DNA from 3 places in the Pantoea sp. E2023-21 genome. Region 2 is predicted to be linked to each of the others. Evidence: predicted binding sites of a transcription regulator. Region 2 holds the regulator's gene; each other region holds the start of a gene.
What was found. The regulator PurR, encoded in region 2, represses purine synthesis genes. The targets are predictions, from matches to a motif close to CANGCAAACGTTTGCNTG.

Region 1 (5,166 bases), 1.0 Mb from region 2:
CCGAAAGCGCTGATCGGCTTTGCCGGTCCACGCGTTATCGAGCAGACCGTGCGCGAAAAACTGCCGCCGGGCTTCCAGCGTAGCGAGTTCCTGATTGAGAAAGGCGCGATCGACATGATTATCCGTCGCCCGGAAATGCGCTTTAAGCTGGCAAGTCTGCTGGCGAAAATGATGAACCTGCCAGCACCGCTGCAGGATGGTAATCAGCCTGATGTGGCTGAGCCGGAGAGCAACGAAGCCTGACAGGCAACGGAAAGGAATCTTCCTTTCCTCCAATGCACCGTCTACACGACATCATTCGAGCTGCAGCAAGGCGGCAAGTGAATGCATCCCCGGGAGCTGACTTTGGTAAGTGACCGGGGTGAATGAACGCAGCCAACGCCGCTGCAGCTTGAAGGATGATGTGTATTTATTAAGAACGGGACACATGGATAATTCTCTTCCTCAAGCCACGTCGCCTTTGGCCACGTGGCTTCATTATCTTGAGCACCTGCATTCTCAGGCCATTGAATTAGGCCTGGATCGTATTCAACGCGTCGCTGCTCGCCTCGACCTGCTCAAACCTGCTCCCTTTGTCTTCACCGTCGCCGGCACTAACGGCAAAGGCACGACCTGCCGCACGCTGGAAACGTTGCTGATTGCTGCGGGCTATCGCGTGGGCGTCTACAGCTCGCCGCATCTGGTACGTTACACCGAGCGCGTACGCGTGCAGGGCGCAGAACTGGATGAGGCGCAGCACAGCGCCAGTTTTGCCGCGATTGAAGCCGGACGCGATGACATTTCACTGACCTACTTTGAGTTCGGCACCTTGTCGGCTTTCAATCTGTTCCGCGCGGCCAATCTTGATGTGGTGATACTGGAAGTCGGCCTTGGCGGACGTCTTGATGCAACCAATATTGTCGATGCCGATGTGGCGGTGATCACCAGCATTGCGCTGGATCACACCGATTGGCTCGGTCCGGATCGTGAAAGCATCGGCCGGGAAAAAGCCGGGGTGTTCCGCGCAGGTAAACCGGCGGTAGTCGGTGAAGCCGACATGCCGGGTACCATCGCGCAGGTCGCGGCTGAGAAGGGCGCCGTGCTGCTGCAACGTAATCGCGACTGGCAATGGCAGCAAACCGGCGCCAGCTGGACGTTGCAGGATGCGCACGGTGAACTGCGTGATTTACCGCTGCCGCAGGTGCCGTTACCCAATGCTGCGACCGCACTTACCGCGCTGCGTGCGTCAGGTTTGACGGTAAGCGAAGCGATTATTCGTCAGCATCTGCCGCTGGCTATTCTGCCGGGACGTTTCCAGACCGTCAGCGAAGCGCCGCGCGTGATTCTCGATGTGGCGCACAATCCGCATGCCGCTTACTATCTGGCTTCGCGTCTGGCTGAAGAGGCGCACAGCGGGGAAGTGCATGCGGTGGTTGGCATGCTGCACGACAAAGATATCGCGGGCACGTTGGCGGCGCTGGCGCCGCAGGTTGATCGCTGGTATTGCGCGCCGCTTGATGGCCCACGCGGTGCCTCAGCCGATGAGCTGCTGGCGCATGTGGATGGCGGCGTGCCTTACAGCAACGTTGATGCAGCCTGGCAAGCGGCGCGTCAGCAGGCGCGTCCCGAAGATGTGATTCTGGTGTGTGGCTCTTTTCACACCGTAGCGCAGGTTATGGAATCGATGGCAGCGGAGAACGGCAGTGGCAAGTAAGTTCCAAAATCGCTTAGTCGGTACGGTCATTCTGGTGGCGATCGGTGTCATCGTGTTGCCCGGCCTGCTGGACGGAAAGAAAAAGCATTATAAAGAAGAGTTCGCGGCGATTCCGCTGGTGCCAAAACCGGACGATCAGCAGGATAGCGAAATGGTGCCGCCGGTAACCCAACCTCTACCCGCACAGCCGCCAGAAGGGGCAGGTGCGGCGCAGAGTCAAAACGGGGGTAAAACTGCCACTAATGGCAGCGCCCAGCCGACGCAGAATAGCGAGCCAAGCGTGGTAACGCCGCCGCCGGTGCATCAGCAAATCCAACCGAAACCGGTTGAACAGCCGAAGCCAAAACCGGTCGAGCAGCCGAAACCGAAGCCGGTTGAGCAAGCGAAGCCAAAACCGGTTGAGCAACCGAAGCCGAAACCGGTTGAGCAGCCGAAGCTGGTGGAACAGCCTAAACCGGTGGAAACGCCGAAGCAGAGCGAACCCGCAGCGCCAGCCGGTCAGGCATTTGTTGTGCAGTTGGGTGCGTTGAAGAACGCGGCAAAAGTGAGCGAGATTGTGGCGCAGCTGCGTCTCTCTGGTTATCGCGCCTTCACCGTGCCGTCCACGCCGGTGCAGGGACAAATCACCCGTATTTATGTCGGTCCGGATGCCAATAAAGCGAAGCTGCAAGGTTCGCTGAGCGAACTGCAAAGTATCTCCGGCCTCGGTGGCGTGGTGAAACCGTATAGCGCGCGATAAAGCGCTGATAAGCCGCGCCGATGGCAGAAAAAGGCGCGGCTTTACAAAAATTTTGTAGCGAAGCGCGGCAATAAAATTATTAAATATCAGTGGATTAAATCGCTGATAACACACAGGGCGAGGAAAGTTTTTTTCATCGCCCTTTTTGCGGAAACAGAACCGGAAAACCCTACGCAAACGTTTTCTTTTTCTGTTAGAATGCGCCCCGAACTGGATGCAGGGGTGCGATAGCACTGGGCTGGAAGAGTTCATGATCTGGATTGATTACGTCATTATTGCGGTAGTTGGTTTTTCGGCTCTGGTCAGCCTGATTCGTGGGTTTGTCCGGGAAGCCTTATCTCTCGTTACCTGGGGATGTGCGTTTTTTGTCGCCAGTCATTATTACGCCTACCTTGCAGTCTGGTTTACGGGTTTTGACGACGAACTGGTTCGCAACGGCATCGCTATCGCGGTGTTATTCGTTGCCACCCTGATTGTGGGTGCCATCGTGAACTATGTGATCGGCTCGCTGGTTGAAAAAACTGGCTTGTCGGGAACCGACAGGGTGTTGGGGGTCTGTTTCGGGGCGTTGCGTGGCGTGCTGATCGTGTCTGCTATGCTGTTCTTTCTCGATACATTCACCGGCTTTTCCAAAAGTCCTGACTGGCAACAGTCGCAACTCATTCCCCAGTTCAGTTACATCATCAGGTGGTTTTTCGATTACCTGAAAAGCACGTCGAGTTTTTTACCCCGGTGACACCATCGGGAGTGCGGCTAATGAGGAAATGACAATATGTGCGGTATTGTTGGTATCACCGGTTTCATGCCAGTAAACCAGTCAATCTATGACGCGTTAACGGTGCTTCAGCACCGCGGGCAGGATGCCGCCGGCATTTGTACCATCGATGCTATTAACTGCTTCCGTTTGCGTAAAGCTAACGGTCTGGTCAGCGATGTGTTCGAAGCACGCCATATGCAGCGTCTGCAGGGCAACATCGGGATTGGTCACGTGCGCTATCCAACGGCAGGCAGCTCCAGCGCCTCTGAAGCGCAGCCTTTCTACGTGAACTCCCCTTATGGCATCACGTTGGCGCATAACGGCAACCTGACCAACGCCCATGAACTGCGTAAACAGCTGTTCGAAACGGGTCGCCGTCACGTTAATACCACCTCTGATTCCGAAATCCTGCTGAACATCTTCGCGCAGGAGCTGGACCGTTTTCAGCACTATCCGCTGGAAGCTGACAACATTTTTGCTGCGGTGGCGGCGGTGCATCAGCAGGTGCGCGGCGCTTACGCAGTGGTATCAATGATTATCGGACACGGTATGGTCGCCTTCCGCGATCCAAACGGTATTCGTCCGCTCGTGCTGGGCAAGCGCGTGATCGCCGATGGCCGCACTGAATACATGGTGGCGTCGGAAAGCGTCGCACTGGATACGCTGGGCTTCGAATTCATCCGTGACGTGGCACCAGGTGAAGCGGTGTACATCACCGAGCAAGGCCAGCTCTCTACGCGTCAATGCGCGGAGAACCCGAAAACCAACCCGTGCCTGTTCGAGTACGTCTATTTTGCCCGTCCGGATTCGTTCCTCGACAAAATTTCGGTGTACAGCGCGCGCGTGCGCATGGGCACCAAGCTGGGCGATAAAATCGCCCGCGAGTGGGAAGATCTGGATATCGATGTGGTGATTCCGATTCCGGAAACTTCAACCGATATCGCGCTGGAAATCGCGCGTATCCTCGACAAGCCGTATCGTCAGGGATTTGTGAAAAACCGCTACGTTGGCCGTACCTTCATTATGCCGGGCCAGCAGCTGCGTCGCAGCGCGGTACGCCGTAAGCTGAACGCCAACCGCGCTGAGTTCCGTGATAAGAACGTGTTGCTGGTGGATGACTCCATCGTGCGCGGCACCACTTCGGAACAGATTATCGAAATGGCGCGTGAAGCCGGTGCGAAACGGGTTTACCTGGCTTCAGCAGCACCGGAAATTCGTTTCCCGAACGTTTACGGCATCGACATGCCAAGCGCGACGGAACTGATTGCGCACGGGCGTGAAGTGGAAGAGATTCGCCAGCTGATTAAAGCCGATGCGTTGATTTTCCAGGATCTGGACGATCTGATCGAAGCCGTGCGCGAAGAGAATCCGGATATTGCCCAGTTCGAGTGCTCGGTATTCAACGGCATTTATGTCACTAAAGATGTCGATCAACAGTACCTTGAGTATCTGCAGTCGCTGCGTAATGACGATTCCAAAGCCATCGCGCGTCAGACAGAAGTAGAAGGCCTGGAGCTGCACAACGAAGGCTAAGCCGAACGTGGTGACAGAGTAAAAGCAGGGCGGGCGCAATCCCGCCCTGTTTGTTTTTGTATTTTTGCTCAGCGAGCCGCTATCATTGCCGCAATCTGAACGAGCAAGGCTAAATGATGAAACGACTGATCATTGGAATTTCCGGCGCCAGCGGCGCGATCTATGGTGTGCGCATGTTGCAAGTGCTGCAACCGCTGGCGGAAGTGGAAACCCATTTGGTGGTCAGTCCCGCGGCGCGGCAAACGCTGGCGCTGGAGACCGATTTCAGCCTGCGTGAGGTGCAAGCGATGGCCGATGTGGTGCATGACGTACGCGATATCGCCGCCAGCATCTCATCCGGTTCTTACAAAACCCTCGGTATGGCGATTGCTCCTTGCTCCATGAAAACGCTCTCAGGCATTGTCCACAGTTACAGCGACAGTTTGCTGACCCGCGCCGCTGATG
Region 2 (5,166 bases):
TTCGCTCCCGTACTGAAAACGGGATTTTGTGTTTGCGCCTGCTAATCGCCATGTTTGTTAAGTCAATTCATGACAAATAACATTTTCATATCATTAATTGGCATTAATAAATTAATAATTAGCAATAGTTTCGCTGGGTTAACCAGCTGAAATCGCTCATTTTTGCTACAGAATCAATCTGGTAACATATTAATGGAAAAAGGCCTTACCTTTTGGAAAAAAAGTGGATTAGAATTGCCTCGGCGCTGGTCACTTGATCAGATTTCTCTCACTTTGCCGCAGTCTGTGTTCATTCAGCCTGCTTAACCTGTAACCGGATTATGCGTCTACTAATTACGCTTTTCATACTGGCTTTAGCCCAACTGTTCTTTAATGTGGCTGCTGCATCTCCGCATGCACCCGTTAATGCCAGCTCGCTCAAAGCAGAGAAAAAGAGCGCACGTGAAGACGAGCGCCGCAAACGACGTCCGGTGAAAACCACCACAAAAAAATCGCGCCTGACTGCTGTCCAAAAATTCAAACTAAAAAAACAGACCAAAACAGAAACCGCGCTGCACAAAACCACCAGCAAAAAATCCCCGCTGAAACTTACCGCTAAGAAATACGGTCATCAACGCCTGGTGAAGAAATCTCCCGAAGTGGTGGTTGATGACGAAGCGGTTGCGCTTACCGGCATTAAAATGAGTAAGTCGCACCGCCAGCGTTATCAAAAAGCGCGTGAAACGGCGATGACCAAATTAATGGGGCAACTCGGTAAACCTTATCAATGGGGCGGCACCTCGCCACATACCGGTTTCGACTGCAGTGGATTGGTCTGGTACGCCTATAAAGATCTGGTGAAATTCAAATTTCCGCGCACCGCCAATGAGATGTATCACTTGCGTGATGCTTCCCCGATCAAACGTGAAATGCTGGAGAAAGGGGATCTGGTGTTCTTCCGCATTAACAATCGCGGCACCGCTGATCATGTTGGCGTTTATCTCGGCAACGGCAAATTCATTCAGTCGCCGCGTACCGGCAAAGATATTCAGATTAGCGCTTTGGGAGAGGATTACTGGCAGAAACACTATGTGGGCGCGCGTCGTATGATGACGCCAAAAACCATTCGCTAATTGTTGCGCAACAAACAGAAAAAAGCCGGATGCTGCACACAGCTCCGGCTTTTTTGTTAATGCATGATCGCGGTAAAACTGAAGGCGATAATCATCAACAGTGCGCCAACAGTGGTCATTAGCGCCAGCTTCAGGTCAGTATTCATCACAACTCCTTAGTCACACAATTAATGGGGTTAACGCGATTTTCGCACAGCAATCGGCAAAAATCTCGTGTTATCCGCGCGGGCTTGTTAGAATCGCCGCCTTTCGTTGCGCAACAGATTTTGCGCGTGCTGTATTTTCAGCATAATGAAGTGATTTCGTCTGCTATAACACCCCGTTTTGCCCGCCTTTTGGGCTGTAAAAGCGTTAGCAGACGCAAACGTTTAACAATATACTTATCAGTGAGTTGCGATAAGCCCAGGAGTACCATTTTCATGGCAACAATTAAAGATGTCGCAAAACGCGCAGGTGTCTCAACCACCACGGTTTCGCATGTCATCAACAAAACGCGTTTCGTTGCGGAAGAAACGCGTAACGCCGTATGGGAAGCGATCAAACAATTACACTACTCGCCAAGTGCCGTGGCGCGTAGTCTCAAAGTGAATCACACCAAAACCTTAGGTCTGCTGGCAACGTCCAGTGAAGCGCCCTATTTTGCTGAAATTATCGAAGCGGTGGAGAATCGTTGTTTCGAACGCGGCTATACGTTGATTCTCGGCAATGCGCACAACGATCTGCAAAAACAGCGCGCCTATCTGTCGATGATGGCGCAAAAGCGCGTCGATGGTTTGCTGGTGATGTGTTCTGAATATCCGGACGATTTACTGCAAATGTTGGAAGAGAACCGCAATATCCCGATGGTCGTCATGGATTGGGGTGCTTCGCGCGGTGATTTTACCGATACGGTGCAGGACAACGCGTTTCAAGGCGGCTATCTCGCCGGGCGTTATCTGATTGAACGTGGCCATCGCGATATTGGTGCCATCCCTGGCCAGATGGAGCGCAACACCGGCGGCGGACGTCACGCAGGATTTCTGCAGGCGATGAACGAAGCAGGCATTACAGTGCGCCCAGAATGGGTGGTTCAGGGCGACTTTGAACCTGAATCCGGTTATCAGGCAATGCAGCAGATTCTTAACCAGAAACAGCGCCCAACCGCCGTGTTCTGCGGCGGCGATATTATGGCGATGGGCGCAATTTGTGCCGCCGATGAGATGGGTTTGCGTGTACCGCAAGATATCTCGGTGATTGGTTACGATAACGTGCGCAACGCGCGCTATTTCACGCCTGCGCTGACCACCGTACACCAGCCTAAAGCCGAACTGGGTGAAAAAGCGCTGGAAATGCTGTTGGATCGCATCACCAGCAAACGTGAAGATCCACAAACCATCGAGGTTCAGCCTACGCTGATTGAACGTCGTTCAGTGGCGTACGGCCCATTCCGCGATTATCGCCGCTAAGCTGACACTTCGCTGAGCCATTCGTGGTTCAGCGTTTCAGCATCCCCCAGATAAGCCAGTAACCACTCAAGCGCCGGCGACGTGCGTTGTTCAGCCCAGCTGACGCAGCACGGACTATCAGGAAAGGCTTGCGGCAGCGACAGTTCGACCAATTTATGACTGTCCAGCAGCGGACGCGCCAAATGGCCCGGCACCATTCCAACGCACAATCCTGCCAACAAACACGCCATCCCGGTTTCCCATTCTGGCACCACCAGCCGCCGCTGATTATCTAGCGTCCAGGTCATACGGCGCGGCAATGCACGCGACGTATCTTCCAGCACCAGAGATGGCCACGCTCGCAACGTTTCATCATCCAGTTCAGTGCTGTTAACCAGTGGATGATCCGGGCTGACCACACAACGCCAATTCAGCGCGCCCATATCCTGAAACGCAAAACGTCCACCGACGGGAATTGCCTGCGTGGCGCCAATCGCGACATCTACCCGGCCATCGGCTAATGCATCCCACACTCCGTTAAACACTTCGTAGCTGATAATCAACTCCATATCGGGAAAATGACGATAGAAGTCCTTCACTAATTGCCGCGTGCGCTGCGGTTTTACAATGCAGTCAACCGCGATACTCAATTCACCGCGCCAGCCATTCGCCAGTTGTTGACACTGCCTACGCGTTGCCAGCATTTTTTTGATAACAGATCGCCCTTCACGAACGAAGTGCTCGCCGGCTGGTGTCATGACCACTTCGCGATGCTGGCGCTCAAACAGCGGTACCGCCAACCAGGTTTCCAGCTGACGCACGGTATAGCTGACGGCAGAAGGCACGCGATGCAGCTCCTGCGCGGCCGCGCTAAAACTGCCGGTGCGCGCCACGGCATCCACCACTTCAAGCGCATATTCTGACCACATATTTTTGCCTTCAAAAAATTTAACAGCTCCATGCAAATATTAGCGTTTCACAAAGCGCGTTGCATCCTTTTACACTCCCGGCGTTCAACCTGCCCAAAAGAGAATCAACATGTTGTCGTCTAAAGCATTTATGCCTTATCTCGCCGTGCTCAGCATGCTCGGCTTTCTTGCCACGGATATGTATTTACCCGCCTTTGGCGATATGCAGCGTGATTTTGCTAGCGCACCCGGCACTATCAGCGCCAGCTTAAGTCTGTTTCTCGGCGGTTTTGCCTGTGCACAGGTATTTTGGGGGCCGCTGTCGGATCGTTATGGACGTAAACCGATTTTACTGGCGGGTTTAGCCATCTTCGCCCTCGGCTGCCTGGGTATGCTTTGGGTAACCGACGTACGCCTGATGTTGGCGCTGCGCTTTGTGCAGGCCATTGGCGTGTGTGCTGCAGCCGTGAGCTGGCAGGCGTTGGTGGTAGATCACTATCCAAAAGCCAAAGCGAATAAAGTGTTTGCAACGATTATGCCGCTGGTTGCGCTGTCTCCTGCGCTGGCACCACTGCTTGGCGCCTGGCTTATCAGCCACTTCCACTGGCGCAGCATCTTTATCACGCTGACATTGGTCGCGGTGGTACTGCTGATCGGTACGCTGCAGTTAACGTCGGCTAAGCGCGAAAAAGTGGCCGGTGGTACACAACCTGGCTGGTTAACCTTACTGGGCACGCGCGTCTATAGCGGTAACGTCTTGATCTATTCTGCTTGCTCGGCGAGTTTCTTCGCCTGGCTGACGGGATCACCTTTCATTCTCGCCGCTGCTGGCCTGACACCGGGCGATATTGGCCTGAGTTATATTCCGCAGACTATTGCGTTTTTAATTGGCGGTTTTGGCTGTCGCACGCTGTTAAATCGTTATCAAGGTGCACAACTGTTGCCATGGTTGCTGGTGCTGTATAGCCTGAGCATCCTGAGCCTGTTTGTTATCGCCTTAATGCCTTCAGCGCCGCTGTTCGTATTACTCATGCCATTCTGCGGCATGGCGCTGGCCAATGGCGCGATCTATCCGATTGTGGTTGCCAGCGCATTAGCGCCCTTCCCGCACGCCACCGGCAAAGCGGCCGGATTACAGAACTTGTTCCAGTTAGGATTGTGCTTTGTCGCCAGCCTGTTGGTCTCTGCTGGCCTTGAGCAAGCGCTGTTTAACACGACTTTAGTGATGGTGGCCACCGTGGTACTGGCGTGGGCGGGGTTTGTCTGCCAGCGAGCAGTAAACGCACAAAGTGATATTGCCCACACTTCCCGTCCCTGCGAAGATAATCATTAAGGCAACGATTTTCGTTAGCAAACTAACGATCACCCGTTGAATATTGACCCACGTGAGCATATACTCAGTGGGTCAGTAATTCTGTATTAAATCAATAATATAAATGTAATACCTTTAGCGACCCTGTCGCGGGATGGCGTCTGCACGATACTCCAGTGTTACGTCCAACTTTTCTATTCAAATTCATACCTCTGTAAAACGTCGGATTTTTGGCGCACGGGTTTTCCGTGAGTTCTCTCACAGGTCTTGGGAAATTGGCTATTCTTTTTCTCAGGTTCAGATCGGAAGGTGATGGAGAAGCTATGAGTTCATCTGTTATAGAAGAAGTGAGCCTTGAAGAAAACCACTGGTATCGGATCGTCAATGAACTGCTAGAGCGCGCAGATATT
Region 3 (5,166 bases), 1.8 Mb from region 2:
GCGCGCCACAATCACGCCGGTAATACCGCCAATCGCTGCTCCCAGCGCCAGCGAAGCCGCTACGGCCACCAGCGCATTCACTTCTAATCCAACGATCGATGCCGCCACCGCACCGGTCAGCGCCAGCAGCGATCCTACCGACAGATCAATGCCCGAAGTCAAAATCACCAGCGTCATCCCCACCGCCATAATGGCGTTGACCGACGTCTGCTGCAGAATGTTGAACATGTTGGCCAGCGTAAAGAAGTTCGGGCTCTGGCTGGCAACCACGGCGATCAGCACGATCAATGCAATCAGTGATTTCTGCTCCAGCAGCCAGGCTTTGCTGAACCAGCGACGGCTGGCGGGTAAGGTTTGGGTGCTCATACAACTAACTCCTCGCTGTGTTGCTTACCGACTGCCGCCGCCATCAGGGATTCCTGGGTAGCTTGCTCACGGGAAAATTCGCCACTCAGATGGCCTTCATGCATCACCATGATGCGGTCGCTCATGCCCAGCACTTCAGGCATTTCCGATGACACCAAAATGATGCTCAGCCCTTCGGCTTTAAACTGGTTAATTAACTGATAAATCTCTTTTTTTGCCCCGACATCGACGCCGCGTGTCGGCTCATCAAGAATCAGCACATCAGGACGCGTCATCAGGCCACGCGCAATCGCCACTTTCTGCTGATTCCCCCCCGACAGCAGGCCAATCGGCTGCTCCATCGACGGAGTTTTAACGTTGAACAGGCGAATAAAATCGCCCACCGCCAGCTGTTCGTCACTGTGTCTCAGGTTGCCCGCGCCGGTGCTGAAATAGCGCAGCGCGGTCAGCGACATGTTCTCTTTCACCGACATACCGAGCACCAAACCATCGCGTTTGCGATCTTCCGAGATATATACGATGCCGTTGGCGAGGCCATCCTGCGGAGAGCGGGTCACGATCTCACGGCCGTTCAGGGTCACTTTGCCTTTGCTGCGTGGCAGAGCGCCGTACAGCACTTTCATCAGTTCGGTACGTCCTGCGCCCATCAGACCGGATACGCCAAGGATTTCGCCTTTGCGCAGCGTAAAGCTGACGTCATCCACGCCCGGACCGCTGAGGTTTTCGACTCTTAAACGGATCTCACCCGGTTGTTGATCGATACGCGGATATTGATCTTCCAGTTTGCGGCCTACCATCATCTCGATCAGGCTCTCTTCGATGAGATCGCACACTGCGCGCTCGGCAATAAACTGCCCATCGCGGAACACGGTGACGTCATCGCAAATCTCGAAGATCTCTTTCATGCGGTGCGAGATATAGACAATGCCGCAGCCCTGCGCTTTCAGTTCATTGATCACGCGGAACAGCGACAGCGTTTCGGTATCGGTTAACGCATCAGTCGGTTCATCCATAATGATGACTTTCGATTCGAAACTGAGCACTTTGGCGATCTCGACCATCTGCTGATCGCCAATCGACAAATCGCCCACCAGCTTGTGGCTGTTGAAGCGCAGATTAAGGCGCTTTAACAGCGCATCCGCCGCGGCATACATCTTTTTCCATTCGATGCGGCCAAAACGGTTAACAAATTCACGGCCAAGGAAAATATTCTCGGCGACGGTCAGTTGCGGGATCAGGTTCAGTTCCTGATGGATAATGCCAATGCCCGCTTCCTGCGACGCTTTCGGGCCGGAGAAAGCGACATCCTTACCGAGCCACTGCATGGAGCCGGCATCCATGCTGTAAATGCCGGTCAGCACTTTCATCATGGTGGATTTGCCCGCACCGTTTTCGCCCACCAGCGCCATGACGCGTCCCGGATAGACGGCGAGCGATGCGCCATTCAGCGCCTTCACGCCCGGAAACGACTTTACAATCCCTTTGAGTTGCAATAACGGTTGCATAGCGGCCTCAGAAGGTCACGCCGGCGCTCAGGATGACATTCGCATACGGAGAACACTCTCCGCTGCGAATGACCGCCTGACTACGCTGCGTTTGTTGTTTGAATTGTTCATGGCTGGTGTAACGGATGGTGATGACATTCCCCTGGTGCTGTTGCAAGGCTTCGAGCACGGCGAGCAGTGCGCTATGGAGCTGCGGATTGTGCTGCTTAATCTCCTCCGCCATCAGGGCGCTTTCAACCTGCATCTCCTGCGTGACAACCTCAACCACCTGTAAAAATTCGGGCGTACCCGGCGTTAACGCCAGATCGATGCGCTGTGGACCAGCCGGAATTGGCAAGCCTGCATCAGCAATCGTCAGCGTATCGGTGTGCCCCAGGCGAGCAATCACATGAGAGACTTCAGCGTTTAACAAGCGACCTTTTTTCATTTCTTCCACTCCACAGCGAAACGTTTCGCTGATCGGGAGTGTATAAAATGCGCACGGCAACTCAATCACGGCATCACGGAAATGTGATCGCCATCGAAACGTTTCGCTTGTGCCAGAGAGAATTTGAGTTTGGAAGGGTTTTGGAGCCGCTCAGGCGGCTCCGGGGAAGGATTATGGCAGTTTACGTACCTGTTTCACGTCCAGTTCGATGGAGTTGAAATCTTTATCCAGTTCGCCGGTCAGTTCTACCTGATCCTTCGGCGAGACGGTCAATCCGTTCCAGCGTTTATGATCGATTTCGACCTTCATGGTGCCGGTAGCATCACGAAACTGATAATCCTCATCACCGATTTGCTTCTCAAGCGTACCGCGCACGGTGATCCAGCTATCGTCTTTCATCTCTTCGGCCTGTTTCACCGTGACAACGCTGGTGTTATCGGCTTTGAAACCACCGGATTTAACCTGTGCAGTTGGCGCATTCGGATCAACAAAACCGCCTTGCTGAGCAGCAAGAACCGGCGTGGCGGCCAGGGCGACAATCGCTAACAGAGCTGCGGACTTTTTCATATTTCACCTCTTTTCCATGAATGTGTCGGTTTACGGAAGCTATTTCACCATAAGGTTCTTAACAGGATCTTAAGAGAATGGCTTTTACGTACATTCATGAAAAATAGTCTATTTGCGGCTATTTTCCCTGTACAACAGGGATTGTGCTTCGTATAACACGGCTCAACACAAGGAGAACTGATGCGCATTTTACTGATCGAAGATGACACCTTGATTGGCGACGGTTTGAAAGTTGGGCTGACCAAGCTTGGCTTCAGCGTGGATTGGTTTGTCTCCGGCGAAGCCGGATTTCAGGCGCTAACGGCCGCGCCCTGGGATGCGGTGGTACTGGATCTGTCGCTGCCGGAACGCGATGGTCTGGATATCCTGCGTCAGTGGCGTCAGCAAGGACAAGACGTGCCGGTGCTAATTCTCACTGCACGTGATGCGCTCGATCAACGCGTGCAGGGATTGCAACTTGGTGCCGACGATTACCTGTGCAAGCCATTTGCGTTAACAGAAGTCGCGGCGCGCTTGCAGGCGCTGATCCGTCGTCGTCATGGGCAGCTGCAGCCAGAACTCAAACACGGCAAAGTAGTGATGGCACCCAACAGCCACAGCGTAATGTGCGATGGCGAAGCCGTCAGCCTGAAGAGCCGCGAACTGGCGCTACTGGAACTGTTTCTGCGCAATCCAGGCCGCGTGCTCACGCGCAGCCAGCTGGAAGAGAAGCTCTACAGCTGGGATGAAGATGTCTCTAGCAATGCGGTAGAAGTGCACATTCATCATCTACGCAAGAAACTCGGCAGCCAGTTTATCCGTACCGTACACGGCGTTGGTTATACGCTGGGAGCGGAGGAATGAGTCTGTTTCTGCGCCTCGCCATCGGCTTTGTGCTGTTGATTATGTTGTGCGGCGGACTTGCTGGTCTCAGCGCCTGGCATCAAACCCGCGATACGGTGAACGAGCTGTTTGATACCCAGCAAATGCTGTTTGCTAAACGCCTAATCACCCTTGATCCAACCGCGTTGCAGGACGTTACGCTGCCCAAAACTAAAGCGATCCTGCGCCATCATCGTGGCGAGCAGGATGATGATGCGCTGGCGTTTGCCATTTTCAGCGCCGAAGGCCAGCCGCTATTAAACGACGGTGAAAATGGTCGCGATCTGCAGTTTGATCAGCAGCGCGATGGCTTTGTTGATGGCCAGCTGCGTGACGATAATGACAGCTGGCGCTTAGTGTGGCTGACCTCTGAGGATAAGCGTTATCGCGTGGTGGTCGGGCAAGAGTGGGAATACCGCGATGATATGACGCGCGATCTGGCGCTCAGCAGCCTGCTGCCGTGGCTGATCGCCATGCCGTTTATGCTGCTGTTGCTACTGTTGCTGGTGTGGTTTGAGCTGCGCCCGTTGAAACGCCTCACGCTTTCACTGCATCAGCGTGCACCGGATGATGCTACGCCATTGCCGGACACGCGCTTGCCCAAAGAGGTGAAGCCGCTGGTGGTGGCGCTTAATGGCTTGTTCAGTCGTATGGCGCATTTGGTGCAGCGCGAACGTCGCTTTACCTCCGATGCCGCCCATGAACTGCGCAGCCCATTGGCGGCGCTGCGGGTGCAAAGTGAAGTAATTCAGCTGGCCGATGATGATGAGGCGATGCGCAAACGTGCCATTCAGCAACTGGATAGCGGCATTGCGCGCGCCACGCGGTTGGTAGATCAGCTTTTAACACTGTCCCGTGTGGAAGCTGACGATCTGCGCAGCGAGTTTCAACCGGTAGCGCTGGCGCCACTGCTCCAAAATTTGTTGGCGGAGCACTTCCCGCAGGCGGAACAACAGCAAAAGCATTTGCAGTTCACCAGCCACGCCGAACCGGTGATGAACGGTCATCCGCTGTTGCTGGGTTTGATGGTGCGGAATCTGCTGGATAACGCGCTACGCTATTCGCCGTCGGGCAGCACCATTGACGTACAGCTCAATGCCCGCGCCATAACCGTTGATGATAACGGGCCTGGCGTCAGCGATGAGCAACTGGCACGGTTGGGTGAACGCTTCTGGCGACCGCCGGGACAGGCGCAAACCGGGAGCGGATTGGGGCTTTCGATTGTGAAGAATATTGCGCAGCTGCACAACATTCAATTGCTGTTCAGCCAGCGAGCCAGCGGAGGATTGCGCGTCACCTTGAGTTGGTGACGCGCATGCATAACGTTAAATCTCGACTTGGGTTCCCAGCTCGATGACACGGTTCGGTGGGATTTCAAACTGATCCGGCGCGCGCAGCGCATTGCGTTGCAGTGCAAGGAACAACTTGCCGCGCAGGCGC

Region 1: a site for PurR is predicted at 2,603-2,620, ahead of cvpA (colicin V production protein). Genes of this name have one in related genera too.
Region 3: a site for PurR is predicted at 2,312-2,329, ahead of rbsD (D-ribose pyranase). Genes of this name have one in related genera too.

Annotation. Positions count from the first base shown of each region.
Region 1 covers NZ_CP195344.1:1,933,385-1,938,550, reverse strand. The annotation lists gene accD (acetyl-CoA carboxylase, carboxyltransferase subunit beta) at 1-243, shown strand, start outside; gene folC (bifunctional tetrahydrofolate synthase/dihydrofolate synthase) at 428-1,693, shown strand; gene dedD (cell division protein DedD) at 1,683-2,432, shown strand; gene cvpA (colicin V production protein) at 2,683-3,168, shown strand; gene purF (amidophosphoribosyltransferase) at 3,205-4,722, shown strand; gene ACRQ84_RS09090 (UbiX family flavin prenyltransferase) at 4,839-5,166, shown strand, end outside.
Region 2 covers NZ_CP195344.1:915,846-921,011, reverse strand. The annotation lists gene ACRQ84_RS04425 (C40 family peptidase) at 321-1,112, shown strand; gene ACRQ84_RS04420 (cytochrome bd-I oxidase subunit CydH) at 1,169-1,258, opposite strand; gene purR (HTH-type transcriptional repressor PurR) at 1,532-2,557, shown strand; gene punR (DNA-binding transcriptional activator PunR) at 2,554-3,465, opposite strand; gene punC (purine nucleoside transporter PunC) at 3,575-4,777, shown strand; gene cfa (cyclopropane fatty acyl phospholipid synthase) at 5,080-5,166, shown strand, end outside.
Region 3 covers NZ_CP195344.1:3,215,949-3,221,114, forward strand. The annotation lists gene rbsC (ribose ABC transporter permease) at 1-366, opposite strand, end outside; gene rbsA (ribose ABC transporter ATP-binding protein RbsA) at 363-1,871, opposite strand; gene rbsD (D-ribose pyranase) at 1,879-2,298, opposite strand; gene ACRQ84_RS15160 (YgiW/YdeI family stress tolerance OB fold protein) at 2,470-2,865, opposite strand; gene qseB (quorum sensing response regulator transcription factor QseB) at 3,046-3,708, shown strand; gene qseC (quorum sensing histidine kinase QseC) at 3,705-5,036, shown strand; gene kup (low affinity potassium transporter Kup) at 5,052-5,166, opposite strand, start outside.